DNA from 2 places in the Streptococcus sp. V919 genome. Region 1 is predicted to be linked to the other one. Evidence: predicted binding sites of a transcription regulator. Region 1 holds the regulator's gene; the other holds the start of a gene.
The links. Region 1 encodes CtsR, which represses protease genes until heat stress. Its sites were predicted from a motif close to TTGGTCAAAAAAGGTCAAANA; they were not measured.

Region 1 (15,647 bases):
CTGCCAAGCTCTGACCTACAAGAAATGAAGGATGAAGATCACGGAGCTGAAATTATCTGCCAATTCTGCCAAACAACTTATAACTTTGACGAGAACGACCTGGAGGAACTCATCCGTGACAAATCTTAATACACCTTTTATGATTGGCAATGTTGAGATTCCCAATCGTACCGTTTTAGCACCCATGGCGGGGGTAACTAACTCTGCCTTTCGTACCATTGCAAAAGAGCTCGGAGCTGGCCTTGTGGTCATGGAAATGGTCTCTGACAAGGGTATCCAATACAACAACGAAAAAACTCTTCATATGCTTCATATTGATGAAGGAGAGAACCCAGTTTCTATCCAGCTCTTTGGTAGTGACGAAGATAGCCTCGCACGCGCAGCAGAATTTATCCAAGAAAATACCAAGACCGATATCGTCGATATCAACATGGGCTGCCCAGTGAATAAAATCGTGAAAAACGAGGCTGGTGCTATGTGGCTTAAGGACCCAGACAAGATCTATTCTATCATTAACAAGGTTCAATCAGTCCTTGATATCCCTCTCACTGTCAAAATGCGTACAGGCTGGTCTGACCCATCCCTAGCAGTAGAAAATGCCCTTGCCGCTGAAGCTGCAGGTGTTTCTGCCCTTGCTATGCACGGTCGTACACGCGAGCAAATGTATACTGGCCATGCGGACCTCGAAACTCTTCACAAGGTTGCACAAGCTCTGACTAAGATTCCATTTATCGCTAATGGTGACATCCGCACTGTCCAAGATGCCAAACAACGCATTGAAGAAGTCGGTGCTGATGCTGTCATGATTGGTCGAGCTGCTATGGGTAATCCTTATCTCTTCAATCAAATCAATCATTACTTCGAAACGGGAGAAATCCTTCCTGATTTGACCTTCGAAGATAAAATGAAAATCGCTTATGAACACTTGAAACGCTTGATTGATCTCAAGGGAGAAAAGGTTGCTGTCCGTGAATTCCGTGGTCTAGCTCCTCACTATCTCCGTGGTACATCCGGAGCTGCTAAACTTCGTGGCGCTATTTCACAAGCAAGCACACTGGCAGAGATTGAAACTCTCTTACAGTTAGAGAAAGCATAATCTTTTGTCTACATCACAAAAAAGGCAAAGCTCAAAATGAGCCTTGCCTTTTTATATATTCTCATCTTGCAAATCTAGTTGCTTCACTCTAGCTATATAGTAGGACATAATCAAAAACAAATTGAAGCTGACAATCCAAATCGACCATTCATGGAGAAAATGCATCGATACAGCTAAACTAATTGCCCCCAAAACGAAACTACCGACAACGATTCCATAGTTCAAGGCTTGACGGCGATATTCTTGGATATTTCCTTCTCCCCTAGTTAAGCGATACAAAGCGGTCAACATCTTTCGGTAATTTCCAGAGGTCATAAAAATGACATAGGGATGATCTTCAATCAAACTACCCGTAAATGTTAGCATCATCATTCCTGTTCCAAAAGCAATAAAAGGAACTTCAAGTAAAGGAAATCGTGAAAAGAAAGGTAGAATAAGGGTTCCGATAAATAAGGGAAGTAGCATCTTAACTCGCCAATAGGCTGTTTTACGATATTCTTTCACGTGTAAGGCAAACAGAAACCCTATGGAAAAGAAAATAATAGAACAGAATCGCAACATGGTATTGATGACATGTGAGTCATGCCAATCCGATATCAGAAGAAGAATGTTCCCTGTCTGTGTAGCCACCAAACTATGGTACTGGATGTGACAGAACACATCCAAAGAACCACCGATAAAGCCAAGAAACACTCCCATGAGTCGTGTATTTTGAGGTAAAATTAATTTATCCGCCATTGATTTATCACTCATTCCCTTTTGATTCATTTATTATACCACTTCTATTAGAGAAATTAAGTGAAAAACAGTTGAACTACTCTTTTATAAATCTAAGTCTAGACAAGATTTGAGGCGAGGCGGCTTTCTATGGTTGAATCAAAACAACACTAGATACCGTACCATCTGCACCTGTTGTAATTTGGATGACTTTTCCACCACCTACTTCAGCATTGTATTTCCCATCATCAAGAGTATAAGAATAGCTTTGGATAGAATAGTTTTCTTTCTTACCATCAGCAGATTCTACTGTAAACTTGCCACCTGATGAAACAGTGATAGTTTCACCATTAGCGCCCTTCCAATTTCCAGCTGCAGCCGAAAAATCTTTGTCCACCATAGTCAAGACTCCTTTATAACGTTTGTTATGTTCTGCTTGCTTGTCTTGAAGTTTGCGATCAGTTGTTGGATCATAAGTTGACTGATTCGATTTTGCTTGTGTTCCTTCTTGATTTGATGGGGTTTGAGAAGTCGTCTGCTTAGCAGAAGATTTTTGATTCTGCTTTGTTTCTGGCGCTGTTGTTGCTTGCGATTGATTAGCAGTAGACCTTGACTGATCAGAGGATGACGACTTAGTGTTTTCTGATGTAGTTGATGACTTCTGAGTCTTGTTATCTTTACTTGAAGAACTTGCCTTAGAACTAGAAGATGCTTGTGTTGTCTTACTAGAACTATCACTCGCAGTGTTCTCTTTCTTATTACCACAAGCTCCTAATAACAAGGTTGAAGCCAATACGGCAACTGCTAGTAAACGAATGGATTGTTTTGTTTTCATAATATTCCCCTCCTGTAATCCTTTTGAAACGTTGTGTAATATTTCTGTAATATTATTGTAATATTTGTACTGGTTTTTGTCAACTATTTATATAAGTTTTTTAGCAAATTTATTGATACTTTTTGTTTGCTTTCACCTCTCCTATCTCTACTATTCGTAAAGAATTCAAAAAAGAAGATTCTTTCTACTGAAATGCTATATTTTAATAGTGTAATCGCTTGCATTTTTTTTCTTGAAGGGATATAATAAAATTGAAATAGGATATTGGAGGTGTAGCCCTATGTCAAACAAATATTACAAATATCTTCCTTGGATGATTATTGGTGCTTTCTCTTCTTATGGGGTTGCTACTCATTACGCTCAGACAACATTTGATTTGTTCTACTTAAACACTATTTTCATGATTGTTTATGTGGCTCTAATGTACTTACACGAACATTATTTAAAATATAAATACAAAGATCTCTTCATTCGAACCATGAGTAATTCTAATAAAGATAAACATCCTTAAACAAAAAGAGGTCGGGATAAAATCCCGACCTCACTTTTTTATTTTAATCGATAAATAGTGATGACTTCCTTCTGAGGAATCCGTTTAAAACCAACTTCCTCTAAGCTGTCTCCATATTTCTCTAAGAAACTCTCACTCGTATCTGATTTCCCTGGGCATAGAGTCTCAATGAGGGCTAAACCATCACTCGCTGTGAACTCATCCTCTAGTAGATAAAGGAAATGAGGGTCATAGTCGATAGCTTTTTGAATTTTCTGGATGGATGTTTGAATAATGGATAAGTGGTCAAATGCAAAGTCCTTCTCTTTCAGTTCTTTGCCATCCAAATAACACTTACCTGTGTGAAAATCAACATCTACAAGAAGGACTTCTTTTGCATCATCTCCTGCCTGGACCAAGTCAAGCGCTCGGTTCGGTAGGTAAACCAAGTGGGCAATGGTAACTGTCCACCCTCTGGGATCACGGCCAGGTGTAGATACCGTTACTAGTTGTTCAATCTTTTCTAGTGGAAGATCAAGATTGATTTCTTCTTTTACCTCACGTTGACAAGCATGGGCAGCATCTTCCCCCTTATCCATAAATCCGCCAACTAGCGCTAAACAATTTTGGAAAGGATGTGCCTTCCGACGAATCAGAAAGAGTTTCATTTTTCCTTCTACAAAGCAGTAAGCTACCATATCCACAGTCACGCTTGGTTTTTCATACTGAGGGAGTTCTTGCTGGTGATACCACTCAAGAAACTCCTCCTGGCTTGCATGAACTTCAAAATACTCTTTTTCTGTCATCCCGGTTGGAATAGTTTGATTCATCATCTTCTACTTCCTTTCTGCATTGATGGCAATGAAGGGTTTCTCTCTACTGTAACTGGAGTATCCTAGTTCTTGTTTTTATACAATGTCAAATTTCAATTGACCAGCTTTGACGCCAATCTTAAGTGTCTTACCTTCTTTCAGTTCACCTGTAAGAAGGAGTTCTGCTAGTTTGTCTTCTACTTCTGTTTGCAGAGTTCTGCGCAGTGGCCGAGCTCCCATCTCTGGATCATACCCTTTCTGAGCTAAAAGCTTCAGGGCAGATGCTTGGAGTTTCAAGTCAATTCCTTTTTCTGCTAGGCTTGCAATCAGTGGTTTGACCATAATCTTAACCACTTCCTGCATATCTTGACTTGACAAGCTATGGAAGACCACTTTTTCATCAATACGGTTGATGAACTCTGGACGATAAGTTTTTTTCAACTCTTCAAACATTCGTTTTTCCATATTTTCCTGATCAAAACGAATATCCTTAGCTCCAAAACCGACTGTCTTGTCATCACGAAGAGCTGTCGCACCAAGGTTCGACGTCATGATAATGATGGTATTTGAAAAATCAACCTTACGGCCTTTACTGTCCGTCAAGACACCATCATCCAAGACCTGCAAGAGAACATTAAAGATATCTGGGTGCGCCTTTTCTACTTCGTCAAAGAGAAGTACTGAGTACGGTTTATTACGAACCTTCTCGGTCAACTCTCCGCCCTCTTCGTAGCCTACATAACCTGGAGGAGCTCCGTTGAGACGGCTGGCTGCAAATTTCTCCATGTATTCACTCATGTCAAAGCGGATAAGGGCTGACTCGTCATCAAAGAGAACTTCTGCCAAGGCCTTGGCCAATTCAGTCTTACCAACACCTGTTGGTCCTAGGAACATAAAGGATCCAATTGGACGTTTGTTATTGCGAATACCTGATTGATTTCGGCGGATGGCACGACTGATACTAGATACAGCTTGTTCCTGTCCAATAACACGTTTATGCAATTCAGCTTCAAGGTTGAGATACTTCTTGGCATCCGTTTGTGTCAATTTTTGAACTGGAATACCTGACAAGCGACTTAAGGTTGTCAAAATATCAGATTCTTTTACGACATCTTTGTAAACAGGTGCTTCCTGCTCTTTTGAAATGAGTTGCGCTGCTTGCTTCCATTTGCCATCCATCAAGGCCTTATCAGCTGGAGATAGACCTGACTCGTCTGCTTTCACATGCTTCGATTTGTTTTGGACTGTCGCTGCTGCTTCATCCAAAAGGTCAATCGCTGAGTCTGGCAAGTGACGGCTTGTCAAATAGCGATGCGCCATTTTAACAGCTGTTTCGACAGCATCGTCTGTAATTTGGACATGGTGGTGCTTCTCATAAGTTGCTTTTAATCCTTGTAAGATTGCCATACTGTCCGCCACGCTCGGCTCTTCAATCATCACTTTTGCAAAGCGACGAGAAAGGGCTGCGTCTTTTTCGATGTGTTTTTGATACTCTTCCTGAGTAGTCGCTCCGACAGTTCTCAGAGTTCCACGTGCCAAGGCAGGTTTCAGGATATTTGCCGCATCCAAGGTCGAATCAATCCCACTTCCTGAACCCATAATGGTATGAAGCTCATCAATAAAGAGGATGACCTTGCCATCTTCCTCGATATCTTTGATGATATTGTTCATACGTTCTTCAAAATCCCCACGGAAGCGAGTTCCTGCAACCACATTCATCAAGTCAAGCTCTAGAACACGCATCTTAGCCATTTCAGCTGGTACATCTCCATTAGCAATTCGCTGCGCAAGCCCAAGTGCTAAAGCTGTTTTACCAACGCCCGCATCTCCAACTAAAACTGGATTGTTTTTGGTTTTACGGCTCAAGATTTGAATCATACGAGAGATTTCTTGATCACGTCCGATAACTGGCTCCAATTTGCCTGAACGAGCTTGCTCTGTAAGATCATGAGTGTAATCTTCCAAACCACCACTTGGAGTTTGAGGCATGCCCATCATATTGGCCATAGAATTTTGCTTGTCTGCTACTGAGCGATGGCGCTGACGCAGAGCTTTCAAATCTTCCTTTGTCCAACCAGCACGCGCTTCAAGGCTACGACGAAGTCCAGCAATCTTGACTTGGTCTTTCTGGTCTTCATAAGAAAAGCCAGCTTTTTCCAAAATGCGAGTAGCTAAAGCATTACCGTCATGCAAGATTGCGTAGAGAAGGTGCTCAGTCCCCAATGCTTTTGCATGTACAACGGAGGCAACATGTTCCGCCTCCAACATCAAGACGTTTAAACGATAAGAAAAAGGGAGTTCCTGATAATCTTCCTTGTGGCTATAGTTGGCCTCTGTTAATTCAACAGCGACCTCCTCTAAACGATCAATCTCATACGGGAATTCGTTCAAAGTTGCTCCAGCAACACTGTAGCTATGATTAGCCATAGCAATCAGTAGGTGCCAAGACTCCAGGTAGTCTGCGCCAAAGCGACTCGCCACTAGAAAGGCACTGTCTATACATTCTCTCAATGCTTTTGAATATTTCATGTAATTTTATTTTCCTTTTCTATCTACTTCATGCAATATCTGACGAAGCATATTCGCACGAATATAATCAGCTTCCTCGCCCAAAACACGATCTGAGGCCGTTGCAACTAACAGATTCATCTCCTGACGAGTCAAGAGTTCTTGTTCAAGTAAAAGTTTTAAAACATCTTCAAAGATGACTTGGCTGACTTCTTCACCTACTGAATACAATAAATCGCGGAGCATTTCATGGTGGTTGGAGAATTCAATTCGGCCAATCCGAATATAGCCTCCACCTCCTCGCTTACTCTCAACTAGATACCCTCTACTCTCTGTAAAACGAGTTTTAATCACATAGTTAATCTGGCTAGGTACGACTTGAAAGGTATCCGCTAGCTGGCTACGTTGCAATTCGACGATACCAGATTGTTCTAAAATCGCCTTGATATAGGCTTCAATATGATCCGATGTATTTTTAAATTTCATAGCTTGCTACCTCCTTCTCAAACTTTGACTATCTTTGACTATACTATCATTTACGACTCCATAAGTCAAATTTTTAGAGCTCAAGCCTTGAAAATACTGACTTTTAAAATTGCTCCCGATAGCAAACGATGCCTTATTCCATTTTCTATTCTACACTTATGTTATAATAAAAAAGTTACAGCTCGCTTTCAAATCCTTTGAAAGTATGTTATTTATCATCAAATCTAAGAAATATTTCGTAAAGTCTAGAAAATAAAACTTCGGTATCATTAATGGTATACCGAAGTTTTTTGTAGTTTAGGTTGTTTTTCGTTCACTAGCTATAGTTCATATCTATCATCGAGAGAAAAAATCTCTCCAGTAAGGATTTTCTCTATCAAAAATTCTAACTTCTTCTTCAGTCATATTGTGAGGATAATCACGAAAAAGGTTATAAATTTTTTTCTGGTCAAAGCTGAATAATATTTCTCCTCTAACATCTATCTTATCAATCCACCAAACTTTTGACTCTTCACTATCTTTGTAAAAATCACTGTACCCTTCAAGATTAGACTCCGAAAAAATGGGTTCATCTATTTCATCGAATGGGTCTTGTTTGCTGTAGTCATTTAGTTTATTATTTAACATTATTTAATCACTTTTTGTTATCTCTTAAAATTACCACCAGGTAAATGATTTCTCGCTTGGTAATTCTCCTCTATCCCACATCTGCTTCACTGCTCCACGAGCCTTGTTTGCATAATAGGGTGCCCCAAGTTCTTTATCATAATTTGACTCGATAGCAACTGTAACTTCACCAGTGCGCTCATCAATCTCAATCAAACCTGGGTCACGATTTTCCGGAATATACCAATATCCTAAAATACTAGAATTGAAAATTTTAATTAGTTTCAACATTGCTTTTTCCTACATACTATATTTTCCAAAGAAGTTCAAGTCATTTAGTACCACACAACTTGCCCTGATTCTTTCAAGCTACCGTCTTCATTTTTTAGATTTATAATACATTTTGACACATTGAACGGATTGATTGCTATAGTTTCTATGCAAAACGCTATGATTGACTATCCGATAGCGTAAATACTGCCACTTTATTCATCAATTCATCCTCTGTGTAGTCAATTGCAAATGTATTCATTTCAAAAAAAGATTTTGGTGGAGTTGAATTTATCATAGGGAGACTATTTATCCTATACTCTTTGTCTCCAATTTTTACAAATTGATTAACTCTTAATTCAGAAAAATCTGGATCTTCAACTGTAATAGAGACCAAACGATTTGCAATTCTGTAAACATCAATGATTCTATTTCTCATATAATTACCTACTACACAAATACTTGATTTAAAGTAAGCACCTCGGCCATTAACATTAAATTCAAGATCTGTATCTAAATATTTTTTAATTTCTTCTTTTTTCATCACAACACCATACATCAATTATATCACTTTTTATCTATCAGAATTCCCATTTATAGACAAAAAAGAGCTGGCAAAGAATAATCTTCACTAGCTCCCTTCATTTCTAACTATTTAAACCCAATTCTGCTAAAATTTGCCGTTTATAGGCAATTTTTTGAACTTCCTTTTCTTCAGTTTCAGACCAATCAAGTTTGATTTCAGCAACAATCTGTCCCGGTCGATTTTTCAAGATATAGATACGGTCGCTAAGGTTAAGGGCTTCCTCTATACTATGGGTGATGATTAAAGTCGTCAGGTCTAGCTGTTTATGAATCTCAAGATACCAGGCATGAAGTTCCATCTTAGTCATCTCATCCAAGGCGCTAAAGGCCTCGTCTAGAAGAAAGAGCTTATGCCCAAAAAGATAGGTACGAAGCAAAGCAACACGCTGGCGCATCCCACCACTGAGTTCATGAGGGTACTTATCCCTTACAGCCGTCAACTGAAAGGTAGCAAGGATTTCGTCTGCACGGGCAATGGCTTCCGCCTTATCCACCTTTTGAATTAAGAGGGGCAAGATGATATTTCCTAGCACCGTCTTGTGTTCCAAAAGCAGATCCTTTTGTAACATATAGCTCACGCGCCCCTTGGGATTTTCCTCTCCATCAAGAATGATTCGTCCAGACTGGACTTCTAAAATGCCTGCAATCAGGTTAAAGAGAGTGGTCTTCCCTACACCACTGGGGCCTAGGATAGAGACAACTTCACCTGAAGTCACTTCTAGGTTGATATCCTCTAAAATCTTTTCATTGTCGTAGGCATAGCTTACGTGTTCTAGTCTAATTTCTGTCATTATTTTACAAATTCGTTGGTAAATCCTTTATCTGTCAAGTCTTCCTTGAGGATTCCATTTTCCTTATCCCATTTGTAGAAGGCATTCCAGCGGTCCGCATCAAATTGTCCCCATTTGTCCTTGTCGCTTGCGTATTCTTTTGACAAGTATTTTTGAGATTCAATGACAAAGTCACGTTTATCCTTTAACTCAGGGGCATTCTTGATCAAGATATCAGCTGCTTCTTCTGGGTGCTCCATGGCATATTGGTAGCCTTTTTTGATGGCTTGGATAACTTTGCGAGCTTCTTCTTTGTTGTCTTTCAGATAATCGTTGTTAGCGATGATAACTGGTGAGTAGTAGTCAAACTCTTTTACATAGTCTTTCAAATACATAAAGTTGGCATCCACACCTTGCGATTTAGCAAGGATTCCATCCCAACCATAGTAAATCCAGGCAGCATCAAAAACGCCATTGGCAATCGGTGTGATTGAGTTTGAGTCGTTGTTTGGTACTTTTTCTACCTTCTCAAAGTCTCCACCCTGAGATTCTACCAAGGTTTTCAACATAGCAAGTTCCGTTGGGTCATTCCAGGTTCCGTATTTCTTCCCGACCAAGTCTTTAGGACTATTGATATTATCAGACTTACGAGAGATAATCACTGATGTGTTGTGTTCTACAATCGCTGCAACGGCAGTAATACCTGCCCCCTTTTCTAATTTCTTAGCCATGTAGTCTTGGAAGTAGATAGCAAACGGTGCCTTACCGTTGATAACTAAATCAGATGAGCTTTCTTCTGGTGGCAATTTCAAGTCCACGTCCACTCCAGCTTCCTTGAAATAACCTTTTTCTTTAGCTACATAAAGCCCTGTATGGTTGGTATTTGGTGTCCAGTCTAGGATAAAGTCAATCTTCTTAAGTTCTGCTTCTTTGTTATCCTTAGAAGCAGTTCCTTGTCCACAGGCCACAAGCACGACAGCCAAAAGTGCTGTTAAAATCGTTAAAAACACTTTCCATGTTTTCTTCATTTTTATTTCCTCTTTTCTTTTTCTAAAACGCTCTTTAAGTACGTTTCCATTTAATCACATATTTTTCACTAATATCGACCAACTTCATACCCAAAAGGCTGATAATCGACACCAGAATAATAATCGCAAACATGGTATCATACTGAAACAGTTTTTTAGACTGAATCATGTAAACACCTAGTCCTTCAAAGCCTCCCAACCACTCAGATACCACCGTTGTGATAAAGGCGTAGGAGACACTGACCCTCAATCCTGCATAAAAGTAGGGCAGGCTGACAGGGATTTTAAAATGCCAAAGGATTTGCCAGGGATTTGCACGCATCAGACTAAACAAGGTCAGCATATCCTTATCACAATGCCTGAATCCATCTAAAATACTGACAATGATTGGGAAGGTTGTCGTCAAGATAATCAAGACAATCTTGGGCAAGATTCCATAACCTAACCACAAGACCAAGATAGGAGCTATAGCAATGGTCGGAATGGTCTGAACAACTACCATCATAGGGTAAATCAAGTCATTGAGCCAACCCAAACTATCCATAAGGACGGCCATGATACAGGCTATTAAAACACCCAAGACCAAACCTAGCAAAGCTACTCTCAAAGTTGCCCAGCTATGGTACCAAAGAAATTCTCTATCACGAACAAAAGACTGAAGAATTTCAAGAGGTGTCGGCAAGATAAACTTTGGTAGGAGTTTTAACAAACCCGCTACCTGCCAAAAAGATAAGACACCCAAAAATCCTAGCAGACTAATATGCTGTCTCATGATACTTTTCAAGTTTCTCATCGATGCTTAAAATCTCTCCTACATTTATTTTCACATTGGCAAAAACATTGTCTGCCCCTTGACCTGCTACCTCTAGCGCTTCTTTGAGAATGCGCATCAGTTCATCAAACTCTCCCTCTAAGACTGTTTCAAAAGGCGTTACGACCATCGTCACTGATTGAGCTTGTAGATAAGCTATTACCTGATAAATCACTGCTATTCGATCAATTCCTTGTGATAAGGGTAAAACTTGCAAGGCAATGCTTGCTTTCATAAAAATCTCCTCTTCTCAGGTTTTCTTTTAACAAAAAGAAAAACCTTTTTCATATATGAAAAAGGTGCAAAAATAGGCCAAGTATCGTTCCCTACGCTGGCATTACCCAGATCAGGTGCGGTCGAAGTTTAACACTTCCTCTCAGACTGTACACAGACTCCCATATATTATATGGACATATGATAACGAAAAATAAATAAGATGTCAAGGAAACTGCTTACAGAAAAAGAGACGAAAAACCGTCTCTTTCTATTAAAGCATAGGTGCAAATAACTGTGTCACTTCTTTAATCATCATTTGATACCAGGTAGGATTTATGGTATCCGAGAAAATTTCTTGCGACTCTTCGAAAATTTCTTCAAAATCTTTGCGAATATCCGCGATTGACTCTGTTTTGTAGAGTAGTACTGCATTTTCATAGTGGTGAACCAAGCTACGATAATCCAAGTTAATCGTACCTACAGCTGCGAATCGATCATCAACAATCATTTGCTTACTATGGATAAAACCAGGAGTATACTCAAAGATACGTACACCAGCAGACAAAAGGTCTGGATAAGATCCTCGAGTTACCAACTGGATGAGCTTTTTATCCGGTATATATGGAGTTACAATTCGTACATCTACGCCTCGCATAGCCGCATTTTTTATATCCTCTGTCAAATCATAATCAATAATGAGATAAGGCGTTGTGATATAGACAAAATCTTCCGCTTGATTAATCAAGTTTTGATAGACAATTTTACCCACCTTCATCTGGTAGATTGGTTTTGGCCCACTGCCATATGGGATACAAAGTCCACTACCGGATCGTGTCTGATTTTCTAAATGATACTGATCAAAGTCACTGATTTCTCCACGGTTGATGTACCAGTTCATGAGAAATAGTCTGGTGAAGGCTTGAGTCGCCGGACCATCTATACGAATCCCACTATCTTTCCAGTGTCCAAAACGTTCAATCTGATTGATGTATTCGTCTGCAAGGTTAATCCCTCCAGTATAGGAAATTTGCCCATCAATGACTAATATTTTTCGGTGGTCACGGTTATTATAGGCCACCGTCATACGAGGAATCACCTTATTAAACTTATGAGCATCAATTCCTTTAGAACGCAAATGAACCGTATAATCTCCCGGCAAGGTCACCATACAACCAATATCGTCGTAGAGCATCTTGACTTCAACTCCCTGGGCTGCCTTTTCTTCTAGAATTTCGAGCATGCTATCCCACATCAAGCCCTCTTCGACAATGTAGTATTCTAGAAAAATAAATTTTTTAGCTCTCTTTAGATCCTCCAACATCTGCTGCCACATTTCTTCTCCATTTGCGAAAAATTGTGAATCTGTATGCTCATAGACTTCCGCATTGCTATCCATATGTAGCAAAGCGTTGATAATCCCGTAGGCAGATTTATCTGTTTCTTGTAGGTTCTGATGAAGACTATCTTCATGCTTCTCTTGTAAAGTAATCGAACGCAATTCTCTGAGTTGTTTCAGCTCTTTTTTTGATAGTCGGCGCTCACCAAACATGATATAAAGTAATGGACCAAACACAGGCACAAAGGTCACAATCAACCAAGTCACCTTGCTCTCTGGCGACATGGAACGATTGACAATCGCTATAACGGTTGCTACGCTGATAAAAAATACAAGAGTCACCCAAATAATTGGTGCAATCTGGCTCATGTAAAGAATAATGCCAAAAATAACAAATAATTCTACCAGAATTATCGCAATACTAAAGCCATACTTGGACATCAATAATCGAAATTTTCTGATTCCCATATCTTCCTCTCAATTTCTAAGTATACTCCCTAATATACTGTCTGAAAACGCTTATTACCTTCTAGTATACTTAGTTTCATAAAAGTTAGCAAGCTTTTTCTGTATAGGCCGATAGTTCTACGTTTAAAACTAATTTAAAAAGCAGGCCACTTATAGGTGCCTGCTCTTATTTTACAATTTCAAAGCCAACATATTAACCGTCATACCAGCTGCAGTTCCCATCAAGAAGATGGTATCTCCTTCCTTCACATAGCCATGATCTAGTGCATAGGCCAATCCAAAAGGTACCGCAACGGAAACCATATTCCCATACTCACTGACAATATTGAGATACTTGTCTTTGCTAACTCCTAATTTATCCATGACAAGTGGTAATGCTCGACTAGCTTGGTGGGGAATAATATAGTCTACAGCATCTTTAGAAATACCAGATTTCTCTTGGAATTCTTGGAACATTTCTGGAATGACACGAGCAGAAAGCAAGAGGATTTTCTTCCCTTTCATATCAAACATGAAATTGGTCTTCGTTTCTTCAGAGTACTCTTTTGGTTGATATGAAGTCAAACCTCCACGGATTTCAGTATCGTGAGCTCCCTCTGACCAAGTACGTTGAAGGCTTGCTATCACTCCCTTATCCTTGTTACTTGCTTGGAAAATAAAGGCTGCGGCCCCATCACCAAAGAGTTCATAACTTTCTTTTTGCTTTGGATTGAGACCCAAGCTACCAACTTCACTAGATACAATCAAAACGCGATGATATTCTCCTGCTTCAATCAAATATGACATCGTTGATAGAGCAGAGATAAAACTTGTACAAGTCGTATTGATATCCATAGCTGGAATAGAAAGTCCTTTTGCCACGCGCTCATGAATCAAAGCAGCTGTACACGGAATAGGTTGAACACCAACCGCACTAGCTGATACAAGGCAATCAATGTCTTTAATACTTAAGTTTGCATTTTCAAGCGCAGCTTGGATAGCTGCTTCTGCCAAATCTAGCTGTGTTTCTTCATTTTCTACGACACGGTAACGGGTTTGGTCTTTAAATTGCACTGTATTTTTTGGAAGGTAAACTCCATAGCCTGCAATTTCTACATGTCTTTTCACTTCTGTCATAATCTTTTGTCCTTTCATAAACGTTGGATACGTTTGAGCTTACGGCTTGTATCCCAGTGATAATCTGAAAATTGTATTTCAGGTGCTTTAAACTCTTTCTGTTGAGCTAAGAGTCTGAATTGCTCTGCGATTGCTGTTTCTACTTGCTCGTCCCTTCGACTCAGACAAACTTCCACTAACTTCTCAGAATGTTGTTTGACTTGGTAATCTCCGACATTCTCCACAAAGAGAATGCAACGTCTGATAAAGTCAGGATAAATCGTGACCTGACCTCCATCTTGTCCATCAAAGTAGAAGATGTCGTCAGAACGCCCTTCAACCTTGTCAATCCTTGTATAATGAGATCCACAAGGACAAGGTTCAGGATTTTCAACCAAGATATCGTTGAGCTGATAGCGATAAACAGGCTGACTGCTCCGCTTAAAATCAGTAATGACTGGATAAAAACGTCGATCATCCAAGTAGTGCTTTTCCACAAAGATGATATCTTCATTAAGATGCAGATTCCCAGCCGAACAAGTACAAGCTAGAAAACCTTCTGTTGCTTGATAGACTTGGTCAATAACTGGTAGTGCAAAAGCCGCAGAAATCCGTTCTCTGTCACTATCTTCCAAGATTTCAGCCACCGAAACGATTTTTTGTGGGTGAATGACTAACTCCCCAACTTTTAGACGCTTGCTCAATTCAATCAACATAGAAGCAGGCGCCACCACGATGGTCGGTTGATAATTGTTGAGGCGCTCGATATGCTCATCTGTATTCTTGAAAATATCAAAGTATTCTAAACGAATGAGCGCCGTATTGATGGTCTGATACAGCTCATTATCTGCTCTCAGGAAAAAAGCTATACGATGTCCAAAAAGGTGACCTTTGGGCAACATCTTTGCCAAGATAGCCGCCGCCCACATACTTCGTTCTTTTTCAGTCGTGATAAAAAGTCCCCGGTGTCCAGATGTTCCAGAAGACAGCCCAACAGCTATTTCTCCTTTGAGTTCTGTAAAATTTCGAGTCTTTTCACTTTCGATAGCCAAAGCTAAGGCCTCGTCTCGATCCACTCCTTGAGTATTAAGTTCATTGAAATGCATCATCATAAAAGCTTTATCCATATGGTCAAAGTCGTGAGGCACACCATTTTTAAAATAAGGTGATTTACGTTTTAGAAATTCCATATAGGCATCTAGTTGCTTTTTCTGATAGCTTTCTAAGGCTTCTCGAGACTTAAAATTATGAAGCCAACGAGTCTGGATAAAAGTTTTAAGAAAGGTTATTTTTTTCATACAAAATCCGCTCAATCCTTTCTATAGGGTCATGGCTGACAAGCGCTTCTATACCATCATTCAACACCTCTTCCAGCAACTCTGTTCCTTTAATATAGTCAGCCTTACTATCTTGAACCAAGGAAGGAATCAGATGCATCTGTTTCGTATAGGGTAAGAGGTCAATTCCCCAACAAAGATCCGCTGCGATAAAGAGATGATAATCTGGAATAAAGAGACA
Region 2 (15,647 bases), on a different contig from region 1:
GAGAATTGGGTGTTTCTGAAAAAGGTTGGCAAGTAGCTAAAGAATATTTGGAAAATGCGTACACTCTTCAAAAGGGTGAAAGTTCAATTGTTAAAATGTTGGATAAGGATGACCCAATCCAGTATGGAATGATGTGGGGTTCTGGTGCATTAGTTGGACAGAAAGAACACAATGTTGTATTTAAAGTAATGTCTCCTGAAATTGGTGTTCCGTTTGTAACTGAACAAACAATGATTTTGAATACTAGTAAGAAACAAGCTTTAGCTAAAGAATTTATTGATTGGTTTGGTCAAACAGACATCCAAACTGAATACAGCCAAAAATTTGGTTCTATTCCAGCGAATAAAGATGCTGTAAAAGAATTACCAGAAGCAACTAAGAAATTTGTTGATCAAGTTAAACCACAAAGTATTGATTGGGAAGTTGTTGGTAAATACTTAGACCAATGGGTTGAAAAAGCTGAATTAGAATATGTAAAATAGGGCATAAGTGTAATTTTTAAAATTCCAAGTCTCTCTAATGTTTCTGTACACACAAAAGAAATTAAGAGGGACTTTTTATATATTAGTAAAGGAAGTTAATAATATGATTAAATTTGATAATATTCAAATTAAATATGGTGATTTTATCGCGATTGATAATCTTAATTTAGATATTCAGGAAGGAGAATTCTTCACCTTTCTAGGACCTTCTGGATGTGGTAAATCAACAACTTTGAGAGCTTTGGTAGGTTTTCTAGACCCTTCATCTGGAAGTATTGAGGTTAATGGCACAGATGTTACGCACTTGGATCCTGAAAAACGTGGAATCGGGATCGTATTCCAATCTTACGCACTATTTCCAACAATGACAGTTTTTGATAATATTGCATTCGGTTTAAAAGTCAAAAAAGTTGCTCCAGATGTTATTAAAGCCAAGGTTTCTGCAGTGGCTGCTAAAATTAAGATTTCAGATCAACAATTGCAACGTAACGTTTCAGAATTATCTGGAGGACAACAGCAGCGTGTAGCTTTAGCTCGTGCTCTTGTTTTGGAACCTAAAATCCTATGTTTGGATGAACCCTTGTCAAACCTAGATGCAAAATTACGTGTGGATTTAAGAAAAGAGTTGAAACGTCTTCAAAAAGAATTGGGAATTACAACTCTATATGTTACACATGACCAAGAGGAAGCGTTAACGCTATCTGATAGGATTGCTGTCTTTAATAATGGTTTTATTGAACAAGTTGGAACACCAGTAGAAATTTATCATAATTCTCAAACAGAATTTGTATGTGATTTCATTGGAGACATTAACGTACTTACAGATGAAACTGTTCACGGAATTCTTCTAAATAATGCTCATGTTCTTTTGGAAGATAAAAAAGGTTACATTCGTTTAGAAAAAGTTCGCTTCAAACGTGAAACGGATCAGGATTTTGTCTTAAAAGGTTCAATTATTGATGTGGAATTTTCAGGAGTTACAATTCGCTATACTGTTCAGGTATCTGAAAATCAAATTCTTAATGTAACAAGTATAGATAGTCAGTCAGCTATTAGATCTGTCGGAGAAAGTGTGGAATTATTTATCACACCATCAGACGTTCTGCAATTTTAAGGAGGTGCAGTATGCGTCATAAATTAAATTGGAAAGATTGGCTCATTCGTTTAGGCTTAATCTGGTTCTTGGTAACTTTCATCATTTATCCAAACCTTGATTTAGTAGTTAATGTATTTGTGAAAGGTGGGGAGTTTTCACTTGATGTCGTACAACGAGCTCTTAAATCTCAACGTGCGATTCAGAGTATTATGAACAGTTTTAAGTTAGCATTCTCACTGATTATAACTGTTAATGTTGTTGGTGTACTTTGTGTATTGTTTACAGAATACTTTGATATTAAAGGAGCTAAAATATTAAAACTAGGATACATGACGTCACTAATCTACGGTGGAGTAGTTTTGGCTACTGGTTATAAATTCGTTTATGGACCATATGGAATGATTACCAAATTTTTACAAAGTATTATTCCATCTTTAGATCCTAACTGGTTTATTGGTTATGGTGCAGTTCTATTTATTATGACATTTTCTGGTACTGCTAATCACACCTTATTCCTAACTAATACAATTCGTAGTGTAGACTATCATACTATTGAAGCTGCACGTAATATGGGTGCAAAACCATTTACAGTGTTTAGAAAAGTAGTATTGCCAACTCTAATTCCTACTTTATTCGCTCTGACAATTATGATTTTTCTAAGTGGGTTATCAGCAGTAGCAGCACCTATGATTGTTGGTGGGAAAGAATTCCAAACTATTAACCCAATGATTATAACATTTGCTGGAATGGGAAATTCTCGTGACTTAGCCGCCTTTCTAGCAATTATTTTGGGTATTGCCACTACGATTTTGCTTACTATTATGAACAAGATCGAAAAAGGCGGAAATTATATTTCTATTTCTAAAACGAAAGCACCTTTGAAAAAACAAAAAATCACATCTAAACCATGGAATATCATTGCACATATTGTAGCTTATGCTTTGTTCACTGTTTTCATGTTACCATTGATTTTCATTGTATTGTATTCATTTACTGACCCAGTTGCAATACAGACAGGAAACTTATCATTATCAAACTTTACTCTTGATAATTACAAATTGTTCTTTAGTAATAGTGCTGCGTTTTCTCCATTCCTAGTCAGCTTTATATACTCTATCATTGCAGCAACTACTGCAACAGTTCTTGCTGTTGTGTTTGCGCGAGTAGTTCGTAAACATAAAGCTCGATTTGATTTCTTGTTCGAATACGGAGCTCTTCTTCCTTGGCTATTACCAAGTACACTTCTAGCAGTTAGTTTATTGTTCACTTTCAACCAACCTCAACTTTTAGTCTTTAACCAGATTCTAGTTGGTAGTTTAGTAATTTTGCTAATCGCTTATATTGTTGTAAAAATTCCATTCTCTTATAGAATGGTACGTGCTATTTTATTTAGTGTTGATGATGAGATGGAAGATGCAGCAAGAAGTATGGGTGCTTCACCTTTTTATACTATGATGAAGGTTATCATTCCATATATTTTACCGGTTGTTCTCTCTGTTATTGCTTTAAACTTTAACTCTTTATTAACTGACTTCGACTTATCTGTATTCCTTTACCATCCCCTAGCTCAACCATTAGGTATTACGATTCGATCTGCAGGTGATGAAACAGCAACATCTAATGCACAAGCTCTGGTATTTGTTTATACAATTGTTCTGATGATTATTTCTGGAACGGTATTATACTTCACACAAAGACCGGGGCGTAAAGTAAGGAAATAATCATGACAGCCACTAGTTTTGGGTTATCAAATATTGAAATAGTTGTCAGGATTGTTTTATCAGTGGTCATTGGTAGTATAATTGGTTTAGAGAGAGGGAGCAAATCCCAGCCTGCAGGCATCCGAACTTATGGTATTGTTTGTCTAGCTTCATGTTTGATTATGATGACGAATGAATTTGTATCTTATAAGTTTGGGACAGGAGATCCTACACGATTAGGAGCTCAAGTTATATCAGGTGTGGGTTTTCTAGGCGCTGGAACGATTCTTATTACTGATAAAAAGAAAATTACAGGTCTGACAACTGCAGCAGGCATTTGGGCTTCGGCAGGAATTGGATTAGCTATTGGAGTAGGTTTTTATGAGGGTGCTCTTTTAGGAGCCATTTCTGTTTGGGGTGTGATATCCATGTTCCAACCACTAAAAAAATATCTACAAAATCGTTCTAAAATGATTGAATTGTATATAGTGGTTAAATCTACAGAAGCCTATAATCGTGTATTGGTTTATTGTGCAGAAAATGGTATCAGAATGACCGATTCAAGAACAGCGTTTGGAGATGTTAATTCTGACAGAATTGAATACTTTGATGTTCCAGACAAAAGAATAGCATCATTTATAACTCTAGAACTTTCAGGTAAGTTTGAGCATCTTAAACTTATGGAAGAAATAGCAAATATTGTTGGTGTTATTTATGTTGAAGAAGTTAGTTGATATAGAATAAACAAAGGGGCAGTTATTCTTGTCCCTTTGTTTTTTAGGTGATAATTGACTTGAAATTATTTGCAAAGTATAAGGATTAACATAAATGAAGGTATATAATATTAATTTTGACTGTGGAAGAATAACGTATTCTGAATATAATTCTTTAGTGCAAGTATATAAATTTCATTCTTTTTATGATATTTGTGAAATTGTATTTTCGTCTTCTTTACCAGCTGATGATATATTAGCAAAAGTTATTGTTAAGGAAAAGATTATTCCGATCTTAGACTGCTATGTCCAAATGTTATTAGATACTTTTATAGTTTCAATTGATTTTACCGAAAATGATTTTTTATATTTTCGTGGTAAGTTATTTTCATACAAGTTTATCAGTTGTGAAGTAGAAAAAATTGTAAAGAATAAAAATTTTAATTGTCAATGTTATTTTTTTGAATCGGAAGAATAGAGTATAAAATAGAAAATTTTGAAATTAAAGTTTTTGTTAAGATACATTAAAATGTTTTACTAAATTCTCTTGTTAAAAAAAGTAAATATTGTATAATAATATTAGATAAATCATAAATGGAGGACTAAAGTGAAAAATTTAAACGGTAAAAAGGTAACTATTTATGATATTGCGAATTTATCAGGTTTTTCTCCAAAAACTGTTTCACGTGTTATTAACGGTGGTGAAAAGGTAAAAGAAGAAACTTATCGAGCTATTCAAAAAGTCATTGATGAGTTGTCGTATGTTCCAAATGCATATGCAAAAAATTTGACTAAGAAAGAAACTACAAATATTTTGATTTCCGTTAAAAAGATTGATTCTTTTCCCTTGATTTGGTTTCAAACTTTACTAGATAGAGTTCTACAAACTTGTAAAGAGTTTGGTGTAAACGCTATTGTTGAATACTTTGGTGAAGAAGATACGATCAGGAATTCAATAATTTCAAGTACAGGAAGCTTAATAGATGGAGTAATAGTATTTTATGAAAGTAAAGACGATATTCGGATTAATTATTTACAGAAGAATAATATGCCTTTTATAGTTTTTGGAGAATCTCGAACACCTGATGTTGTTTATGTATCTAATAACAATTTTCAAGCCACTTATGATATGATGGAATTAGTAACAAAAGAGAATATTAAAAGTATGTTGTTACTTATGGGAGGGGAATCTCTTGTTAATAAGGATCGTGAAAAAGGTATTCGTACTTTTTTGACTGATAAAAATTATTTAATGGATTTGCAAGTTATTTATGGCTTAACTACAATTGATTCAGTTTATTCATATGCAATAAATAATTTATCTAATCAAAATCATCCGGATATGATATTTGTTTCTGGGGATGAGAAGGTTCAAGGGCTGATTCGTGCGTGCTATGAGAAGGAGATTACCATTCCTGATGATATTTCAATAATTGGATTCGATAATATTCCTATTTCGCAATATTATACTCCAGCTCTGTCTACTATTTCTCCTAATTATGCTATGTTAGCTCAAAAAATGATAGAAGGTGTTTTAGCAATTATTAACGGTGAAAATATAGAATCCGTTGAAATATCTTCAAAAATTATTAGAAGACAAAGCTTTTAATCGGTAAAAAATACCGATTTTTTATTTGATAAAATATTAAAATAGTAGGTAGATGTATTTCTATGAATCAATTTTTTGCAGAAATTGGACTATCTATCTGATGCATAACTGGTTAAGTTGTAGCAGTATAGAACCTTGTATCTTCATAGAGTATATTGAAAGATATTTGCGATAATTTATATTGTATTCCGTATATCAAATGTACAAAACAATAATAATTCAAATGGTGTGAACTTTTTGGTAAAATCTAGCTCAATTTGTGTATTTTTAGGGTAAAATTCACACCATTCAAATGAAAGTTATTCAAATTAGATGAAATTGTTCTTTCTAAAAACATGGAAAAACATTGATTTTAAGCGGATATTGAAACTTATTCAAATAAAAATGTTTCCAACCAGGTCTTAAGAAAGCTCATAAAGCATCAAATAATAGAAAAATAAAATTTAATATAAAAAAACCTCACCAGAAAAATTCTGGTGGGGTTTTTGGTGGGGAACCAATCAATTTTGATTTATTTTTAACCTTTTATAATAACTGAAAATGCTGTTAAATCAACCATTTCACTTCAAATCATGTTTATAAATCATTCCCACTCTACAGTTGCAGGTGGTTTACTCGTAATATCGTAGACGATGCGATTAACGTGGTCAACCTCATTTACGATACGTACTGAGATTTTTTGGAGAACTTCCCAAGGAATCTTCGCAAAGTCAGCTGTCATTCCATCGATAGAAGTGATAGCGCGGATAGCGATAGTGTAGTCATAAGTACGGCCATCTCCCATAACACCTACTGAACGAACGCCAGTGTTAACAGTGAAGTATTGCCAGATGTCGCGGTCAAGACCTGCTTTAGCGATTTCTTCACGAAGGATCGCATCTGATTCACGAACTGTTTCAAGTTTTTCTTCAGTGATTTCACCCATGACACGGATGGCAAGACCTGGACCTGGGAATGGTTGGCGCCATACGATATTATCTGGCATACCAAGCTCAGTACCGAGGGCACGAACTTCATCTTTGTAAAGAGTATTTAGCGGCTCGATGAGTTCAAACTGCATGTCTTCTGGAAGTCCACCAACGTTGTGGTGAGACTTGATGGTTTGAGCAGTATCAGTACCTGACTCGATAACGTCTGTATAAAGAGTTCCTTGGGCAAGGAATTTCACATCTTTCAGTTTACTTGCTTCGTCATCAAAGACATAGACAAACTCGTTACCGATAATCTTACGTTTTTGTTCAGGATCAGAAACACCTGCCAATTTATCCAAGAAACGTTTGGCAGCGTCAGCTTTGACAATATTCAAACCAAACTTACCACCAAGCATATCCATCACTTGATCGGCTTCTCCTTTACGAAGAAGACCGTGGTCTACAAAGATACAGATCAATTGATCGCCGATGGCTTTTTGAAGGAGGACCCCAACAACAGAAGAGTCAACACCACCAGAAAGTCCGAGGAGGACACGTTTGTCTCCAACTTTTTCACGGATTTGTTTGATTTGCATCTCGATGAAGTTATCCATAGTCCAGTCACCTTTGGCACCACAGATATTCAAAGCAAAGTTACGGAGGATATCATAACCGTGAACTGAATGACGAACCTCTGGATGGAATTGGATACCATAGATTTTCTTGTCTGGATTTTCGATTGATGCATAAGGACAGTCAGCTGATGTACCAGTACGAATGAAATCAGCAGGAATTTCTGTAACAGCATCTCCGTGGCTCATCAAGACAAGTTGTTCTTCTGGAGTTCCAGCAAAAAGAGCAGATTCTGTGTGAGTCAATGTTGATTGACCGTATTCACGGTTACCAGCATCGCCTGCAGGAACAACCTTTCCTCCAAGCTTGTGAGTTAATAGCTGCATACCGTAGCAAATTCCCAAAATCGGAATACCGAGTTCGAAAATTTCAGGATCAATATCAAACGATCCTTCTTCGTAAACAGAGTTTGGACCACCTGAAAGTACAATCCCGATAGGATTGATAGCACGGACTTCGTCAGCCGAAATCTTGTGACTTTTTAGTTCTGAAAAGACACCAATCTCGCGAATTCGACGGGAGATAAGTTGGTTATACTGGCTTCCGTAGTCCAGTACGATGATCTTTTCGACATCTTGCAAATCAGTTGAAATGTTGGTCATCTTTTCCCTTTCTTAAAAGAAATATCTTCTTGAATATTCTATCATAAATGAATCGTAATTACCAACTAAACAAGTGATGTTTGACTTTTACATATCAGATACGGTACAATGGAAAAAATAAAGAAAAGAAGTGAGCAAGCATGTTACCAGCTTATATGAAAATCCATGACCAAATCAAAAAAGACATCGATGATGGACATTGGAAGATTGGAGAGAGGCTTCCTAGCGAGCGAGATCTAGCTGAGGAATTTGAGGTTAGTCGCATGACCTTACGTCAGGCTATTTCTCTCCTAGTCGAAGAGGGGGTTTTGGAGCGTCGCGTCGGTAGCGGGACCTTTGTGTCTAGTACTCGAGTTCAGGAAAAAATGCGTGGAACAACTAGTTTTACAGAAATCGTCAAGGCCCAGGGTAAAACGCCATCTAGTCACCTGATTTCTTACCGCAGAACAATCCCAACAGAGGAAGAAGTTGAAAAACTAGGCGTGGAGCCAACTGAGAATATTATTCGTATGGAACGTGTTCGTTATGCAGATCAACTACCAGTTGTTTATGAAGTAGCTTCCATTCCTGAGAAATTTATCAAAAATTTCAAAAAAGAAGAAGTAACCAAACACTTTTTCCAAACCTTACAGAAACATGGTTATCGAATTGGGAAATCGCACCAGACTATTTATGCTCGCTTAGCCAAGGAAAAAATTGCTCATTATCTGGAAGTAGAAAAGGGGCATGCTATTTTAGGTCTGACTCAGGTTTCTTACTTTGATGACGGGACAGCTTTTGAGTATGTAAAGAGTCAATATGTCGGGGAACGTTTTGAGTTTTATCTAGAAAATAATTAAGTGTAACATCTCTCTTAAAGTAGGAAATCATATCTACTTTAAGAGTTTTTTATTTGCTTTAAAGTAGAAAACATTTTCCCGTTGAGAAAAATAGTAATCATACGAGTATTTTTACAAGATTCGTGTTATAATAGTTAGGTTATATGGTCCCGATAAGGTGGTCGGACTTGATTGTAAATTAACTTCCTACCAGTTCTTTGTAACTCTATAACGAATATTTTTTAAGGGGGGACATTTTTATGTCAGAACGTAAATTATTCACGTCTGAATCTGTATCTGAGGGGCATCCAGATAAGATTGCAGACCAAATTTCAGATGCTATCTTGGATGCTATTTTAGAGCAAGATCCAGAGGCGCACGTTGCTGCTGAAACTGCTGTTTATACAGGTTCAGTCCATGTCTTCGGTGAAATTTCAACAAATGCTTATGTCGATATTAACCGAGTAGTTCGTGATACCATTGCAGAGATTGGTTATACCAATACTGAGTACGGTTTTTCTGCGGAGACGGTTGGAGTTCACCCATCTTTGGTAGAACAATCTCCTGATATTGCTCAAGGGGTTAATGAAGCCTTGGAAGTTCGAGGAAACGCAGATCAAGATCCACTAGACTTGATTGGAGCAGGTGACCAAGGTCTCATGTTTGGTTTTGCGGTGGATGAAACAGAAGAACTCATGCCATTGCCAATTTCACTTAGTCACAAATTGGTTCGTCGTTTAGCAGAGCTTCGTAAGTCTGGTGAAATTAGCTATCTTCGTCCAGATGCCAAATCACAGGTCACTGTTGAGTATGATGAAAATGACCGTCCAGTGCGTGTGGATACAGTTGTTATTTCAACCCAACATGATCCAGAAGTGAGCAATGAGCAAATCCATGAAGATGTGATTAACAAGGTCATCAAAGAAGTGATTCCAGCTTCTTACCTGGATGATGAGACAAAATTCTTCATCAATCCTACAGGTCGTTTCGTTATCGGTGGGCCTCAAGGAGACTCAGGTTTGACAGGTCGCAAAATCATCGTGGATACCTATGGTGGTTACTCACGTCACGGTGGTGGTGCCTTCTCTGGTAAGGATGCGACAAAGGTTGACCGTTCGGCTTCTTATGCAGCTCGCTACATTGCTAAAAACATTGTTGCTGCAGGTCTTGCTAAGAAAGCAGAAGTGCAATTGGCATATGCAATTGGTGTAGCTCAACCTGTATCAGTGCGTATCGATACCTTCGGTACGGGAACAGTAGCTGAAAGTAAGCTTGAAAAAGCAGCGCGTCAAATCTTTGATCTTCGTCCTGCAGGGATTATCCAAATGCTGGACCTCAAACGTCCGATTTACCGTCAAACAGCGGCTTATGGACATATGGGACGTACAGATATTGATCTTCCATGGGAACGCTTGGACAAGGTAGAAGCCTTGAAAGAAGCAGTGAAATAAAAAAGAAAAAGATTGGTCTAAGGACCAATCTTTTTATGTTTAAAATTAGTTATCCAAGATTTTTACAAAAGCCCAGTTTCCAATAGATTTTGTTCCGTATTCTAACATCATCGAATCTAGTAATTCATACTTGTTTCTTTCATAGAAGCAAACATTTTTTTCAGTACTAGTAATCAAGCCCAAGCGTTTGCAGCCTTTGGATTTAAGATAAGGTTCAACACCTTCTTGTAGAAAAGTACTCCCGATTCCTTGGTTTTGACTAGAAGCGTTGACTCCTAACATCATCAAATACCAGTCAAAATTTCCTGATCTTTTCAAATGCTGTTCGGAACGTTCCACCAAATCAAGATATTTCAAGAGATTGCGCGGAGCAATAAAACGGAAAAGCTTGACAATACCATTCAGCAAATAAGATAGAATGGAAAAATCCTTTTGTTGCAAGAGGGCAACGGCCAGGATTTCCCCGTCTTGTTCAGCTATCAGACAGGTCTCTCCTTTGATATAGAGTCTGGTCAGAATGCTATCCAACAATTCTAGAAAGGCTGGGTAGTATTCTGGTTTCTTTAAATCATCTTTGATAAGAGTCATAAAAGGATAGTCCATAAAGGCACCAGCCAACACTTTCCCGATTTTTTGATATTCATCTAGTCTGGCTTCTCTGTATACTATTTCTTTCATATCAAACTCCTTTATTAGGTCTCTCTAACTATTATAACGAAATCTCTTTCATTTTTCGATTTTAATGTGAAATATTCACAAAAAGTATAAAGAAATGAAGTTTTTCTAAAATTTCTATTAGAAAAGTAGGTGTGAAAAGACCCCACACGGTTTAACCTTGCGGGGTAGATTTAAAGTCTAGTTAGAATCTATTTTGTTGGAATTGAAATTTCAATCAATTTATCAGAATAGAGGGTTTTGATATTTGCTTCATCAATAGCTTGTTTATCAATTTTACGATTTAAGAAGAATTCTTGGATTTTCTCGATTTCTTTTTCACGGATTGCACGGTGTTTATTGGAAATGAGGATTTCGTAATGAAGCGGTGACTGAGTAAAAATAACATCTGTATTACCTGCAGAATAAACCTCTACAAGCGTTGCGTCGGTGCTTTCTAGCTGACTTTTAACAAGTTGTGAGTGTGAATTAGTAGTATTGATAAGCTTCATAGGGTTTCCTCCTGTATTTCTATGTCTATTATAGCACTTTTTGGGAAATTTGGTAGAGATAGTTTAAATTTGATGTTGTTTTTTCCAAGCTTCGATCGCCCATTTGTGACTTCCACGTTTTAAGTTAGCGATAGCTTCATCGACTGGGAACCAAGCTAGATGATTGAAGTCTTCGAGAGGTTTTTGAATTTCTTGGTAAGAAGTGGCTTCGTAGAGATAGGCTGGATTGTAGTAGTAGGTATCACGATGGCTGGAATAGAAATATTCATCCGCTTGTCCGTAGTAGGTACCGATTTCAGCTGTAAATCCTAATTCTTCAATCAATTCTCGTTTGAGAGCTTCGAGGTGATTTTCACCTTCTTCAATTTCGCCCCCTGGTAAGAACCATGCACCATTTGGAGCTTGTACGAGGATAATCTTTTCATGGTTTGCATCAGGTATGACTGCATAAACGCCATATCTATTTTTGTAGGTTACTCCCTCTTTTTTGTCTCCAAATGTTGGATTTGCCATAAATTTCTCCTTCGTGAGTGCGCTTTCTTTCTATAATAGTAAAGAATGCTCTCGCTGTCAAGCAAGAACATTCTTTTGTATGTGAGGAACTAGTCGTTTGACTCGACCGTTTCTATTTTATTTTTGGACTTAATCACGATTTTACCTTTACTTGTCATGACAGCCTTGAGGTCTTTTTCACTTGGATTTTCAAGGTAGTAGTCTGTAATTGCATCTTCGATATAGTCTTGGATGGTACGACGGAGTGGACGAGCTCCCATTTTTGGATCGTAACCAAGGTCTACAAGTTTTTCTTTGACCTTTTCTGTGACATCAAGATGGATATTATTGCTTGAGAGTCGTTTATTCACATCATCTAGCATGAGGTCAACGATTTGAAGGAGATTTTCCTTGCTGAGAGCCTTGAATTCGATAATGCCGTCAAAACGGTTCATGAATTCTGGGCTAAAGAAGTTGCCTAATTCTCCAAGGACAGAGTTGGTACGACCTTCTCGAGCAGCACCAAATCCAACGCTAGCTTCTGCCTTACCTGTACCTGCATTTGAGGTCATGATAATGATGGCGTCCTTGAAGCTAACTGTACGCCCTTGCCCATCAGTCAAACGGCCGTCGTCCAAGACTTGAAGGAACATATGCATAACATCTGGATGGGCTTTTTCAACCTCATCTAAGAGGATCAGTGAGTAGGGGTTGCGACGGACTTTCTCAGTCAATTGACCAGCTTCGTCATAGCCGACGTATCCTGGAGGAGCACCGACGAGTTTAGCAACACTGTGTTTTTCCATGTATTCACTCATATCAAAGCGAATCATGCTATCAGCAGAACCAAAAAGCTCAATAGCTAGTTGTTTAGACAGTTCTGTTTTACCGACACCAGTAGGACCAACAAAGAGGAAGCTACCAATTGGACGGTTTGGTGTTCCAAGCCCAACACGGTTACGGCGGATAGCCTTAGCAATCTTATCAACTGCATCATCTTGACCAATGACATGAGCCTTGAGGTCGTCTGCTAGATTGATCAGTTGAGACTGTTCTTTTTCTTTAAGGTCGCCAACTGGAATATTGGTTTTCTGTTCAATAATGTGTTCAATCGTCTTTTCACTGATGACTGGAGTATCCTGATCCGTTACCTTGGTCTTTTGCATTTCCTTATATTTGGCAATCTGGTCACGGAAGTAGGCTGCTTTCTCAAAATCTTCGTCTCGAGTTGCTTGAGCCTTGAGATTTTCCGCTTCGATTAAGCGTTGGTCGATGACCTTAGGATCCACAAAATTCAAGGTTAAGTTCATTTTTGAACCAGCTTCATCTAGAAGGTCAATAGCCTTATCTGGCAAGAAACGATCTTGGATATAGCGGTTAGAGAGAGTAGCAGCCGCTTCGATAGCCCCGTCAGTATAATGAACGTGGTGGTAATCTTCGTATTTCTTTTGAATACCTTTGAGGATAGTAATAGTTTCTTCCACTGTTGGTTCATCAACCTTGACAGGTTGCATGCGTCGTTCGAGAGCAGCATCTTTTTCAATGATGCGGTATTCATTGAGAGTAGTAGCACCAACAAGTTGAAGTTCGCCACGAGCAAGAGCTGGTTTCAGGATATTTCCTGCATCCATATTTCCTTCTCCAGCAGAACCAGCACCGACAATCTCATGAATTTCGTCGATAAAGAGGATGATGTCCTCGCGTTTACGGATTTCCTCCATGAGTTTTTGCATGCGTTCTTCGAATTGACCACGAACACCAGTACCTTGGACAAGACTTACTACATCTAAACGGATGACTTCTTTGCCTTGGAGTTTATGGGGAACATCACCGTCTACAATTTTCTGTGCTAAGCCTTCGACAACTGCTGTCTTACCAACACCAGGCTCCCCAATCAGTACTGGGTTGTTTTTGGTTCTACGGTTGAGAATTTCAATAACGCGGATGATTTCTTCGTCACGACCAATTACAGGGTCGATATTTCCACGACGGGCAATCTCAGTAACATTGATACCATATTCATCCAAGAGTCCTTTTTCTTGGCTAGGAGGAGGTGTTTGAGCTGGTCCACGATTTTGGGAACCATAGCCACCATTACCGCCGTATCCACCACCTGACTGAGTAGGGGGAGTGTTGTTATTATTAGAAGATGGTCTAAAGTTATTCAGATCGTTAAAGAAGTCTCCAAATGGATCAAAATCACGATTGTTTAAATCTGTAATGCCTTTGAATAAGCTATTGTTAGGATCTGTTTTGATAATTTTGTAGCAATTTTGGCAAAGATCGATTTGCTTTTGTTGCCCATTAAGATTAGTGTAAAGATGGATTGTTGAGTCATTGATTTTACAATTTTGACAGAGCATACCTCTACCTCGTTTCTTTCTTGGCTTTGACTAAAATAGAAAGGTCAAAAATAGTCAAAGTTCTTTAGTCTCATTATATCATGATTAAAGGGGAAAGCAAGCAAAAAGATTGCTTGTTACAATTCATGATAAAATGCTAATATAGTTGTTTAATGATAAAAAGAAAAATCCCATTTGTCATGCAAAAAGGATTTTCATTGGTCAAAGCAGGAGTACTCTCCAGCCCATATTCAACTATTAGTATAAAAGTTCGTAGATTTCCATCGCAATAAGATCGATGCTATCAAATGTATATGTTTCACGAGCTTCAACGTCACGAAGTGTAAAGAGTGGTCCGTTTTCTTCGTCGTGGTTAAAAGCAACCTCTGCGACAACAACTCCTTCGCGTTCAAAGTTACGTTTTAAGTTACCACCATCTTTTGTCATTGCTTCTAAGCGATTGATGATTCTAACCAAATGTGATTCCATTTTGATTCTCCTCCATTTCTTATCTTTACTATTTTACCATAAACAGACTCTACTTGACTAGAAAAAAACTAAGATTTCTCGCTATTTCTATCGTCTTTGAAAAATTATTGAAAATATTAGGAGAAAATGTTGCATTTTTATGCAAAATATGTTATCCTTATACAAGTTTTAAGTTTAAATATTAAAAACAGAAAGTAGAGTATCCATGAATTTTTCTTTTTTACCAAAATATCTACCATATTTTAACTATGGTGCCGTTGTAACAATTATCATATCTATCTTGGTGGTCTTCTTGGGGACTATTCTAGGAGTGCTGTTGGCCTTTGCACAACGTTCAAAGTTTAAACCGCTTGCCTGGTTTGCTAATCTATATATCTGGGTTTTCCGTGGGACTCCAATGATGGTGCAGATTATGATTGCTTTTGCCTTAATGCATATTAGTGCTCCGACTATTCAAATCGGGATTTTAGATGTTGATCTTACTCGTTTGATTCCAGGGATTTTGATTATCTCTATGAATAGTGGTGCCTATGTATCAGAAACAGTTCGTGCTGGGATTAATGCAGTGCCAAAGGGACAACTAGAAGCAGCGTATTCACTAGGTATTCGTCCTAAAAATGCTATGCGCTATGTTATTTTGCCACAGGCTATCAAGAATATTTTACCAGCCTTGGGGAATGAGTTTATTACCATTATCAAGGATAGCTCGCTCTTGTCAGCTATCGGGGTTATGGAGTTGTGGAATGGAGCTACTACAGTATCAACAACCACTTACCTGCCTTTAACTCCGCTCTTATTTGCAGCCTTTTACTACTTGATTATGACCTCTATCTTGACGCTTGCCTTGAAAGCTTTTGAAAATCGTATGGGACAAGGAGATAAGAAATAATGACTGAAACGCTAATTAAAATTGAAAACCTTCATAAAAGCTTTGGAAAGAATGAAGTTTTAAAAGGGATTGATCTTGAAATTAAAAAAGGGGAAGTAGTGGTCATTATTGGACCATCTGGTAGTGGTAAGTCAACCCTCCTTCGCTCTATGAATCTTCTCGAAGAAGCTACTAAAGGAAAGGTTATCTTTGAAGGTGTAGACATTACGGATAAGAAAAACGACCTCTTTGCCATGCGTGAAAAGATGGGAATG

Region 2: a site for CtsR is predicted at 14,077-14,097, ahead of ACXYSK_RS00830 (ATP-dependent Clp protease ATP-binding subunit). Genes of this name have one in related genera too.

Annotation. Positions count from the first base shown of each region.
Region 1 is NZ_JBTHHY010000004.1:51,425-67,071, forward strand. It holds gene hslO (Hsp33 family molecular chaperone HslO) at 1-129, shown strand, start outside; gene dusB (tRNA dihydrouridine synthase DusB) at 116-1,096, shown strand; gene ACXYSK_RS08720 (DUF1275 family protein) at 1,148-1,834, opposite strand; gene ACXYSK_RS08725 (hypothetical protein) at 1,962-2,648, opposite strand; gene ACXYSK_RS08730 (hypothetical protein) at 2,929-3,159, shown strand; gene ACXYSK_RS08735 (NUDIX domain-containing protein) at 3,198-3,971, opposite strand; gene ACXYSK_RS08740 (ATP-dependent Clp protease ATP-binding subunit) at 4,047-6,479, opposite strand; gene ACXYSK_RS08745 (CtsR family transcriptional regulator) at 6,486-6,944, opposite strand; gene ACXYSK_RS08750 (DUF7675 family protein) at 7,281-7,571, opposite strand; gene ACXYSK_RS08755 (hypothetical protein) at 7,602-7,841, opposite strand; gene ACXYSK_RS08760 (hypothetical protein) at 7,999-8,364, opposite strand; gene ACXYSK_RS08765 (ABC transporter ATP-binding protein) at 8,468-9,196, opposite strand; gene ACXYSK_RS08770 (ABC transporter substrate-binding protein) at 9,196-10,203, opposite strand; gene ACXYSK_RS08775 (ABC transporter permease) at 10,238-10,996, opposite strand; gene ACXYSK_RS08780 (thiamine-binding protein) at 10,959-11,249, opposite strand; gene cls (cardiolipin synthase) at 11,502-13,034, opposite strand; gene ACXYSK_RS08790 (3-oxoacyl-[acyl-carrier-protein] synthase III C-terminal domain-containing protein) at 13,206-14,150, opposite strand; gene ACXYSK_RS08795 (F390 synthetase-related protein) at 14,165-15,427, opposite strand; gene ACXYSK_RS08800 (MBL fold metallo-hydrolase) at 15,405-15,647, opposite strand, start outside.
Region 2 is NZ_JBTHHY010000001.1:151,107-166,753, forward strand. It holds gene ACXYSK_RS00770 (extracellular solute-binding protein) at 1-482, shown strand, start outside; gene ACXYSK_RS00775 (ABC transporter ATP-binding protein) at 586-1,596, shown strand; gene ACXYSK_RS00780 (ABC transporter permease) at 1,608-3,299, shown strand; gene ACXYSK_RS00785 (MgtC/SapB family protein) at 3,302-4,012, shown strand; gene ACXYSK_RS00790 (hypothetical protein) at 4,107-4,469, shown strand; gene ACXYSK_RS00795 (LacI family DNA-binding transcriptional regulator) at 4,599-5,600, shown strand; gene guaA (glutamine-hydrolyzing GMP synthase) at 6,184-7,746, opposite strand; gene ACXYSK_RS00805 (GntR family transcriptional regulator) at 7,887-8,585, shown strand; gene metK (methionine adenosyltransferase) at 8,825-10,015, shown strand; gene ACXYSK_RS00815 (GNAT family N-acetyltransferase) at 10,061-10,693, opposite strand; gene ACXYSK_RS00820 (DUF1827 family protein) at 10,882-11,181, opposite strand; gene ACXYSK_RS00825 (NUDIX hydrolase) at 11,245-11,694, opposite strand; gene ACXYSK_RS00830 (ATP-dependent Clp protease ATP-binding subunit) at 11,784-14,036, opposite strand; gene ACXYSK_RS00835 (DUF1797 family protein) at 14,274-14,504, opposite strand; gene ACXYSK_RS00840 (amino acid ABC transporter permease) at 14,710-15,393, shown strand; gene ACXYSK_RS00845 (amino acid ABC transporter ATP-binding protein) at 15,393-15,647, shown strand, end outside.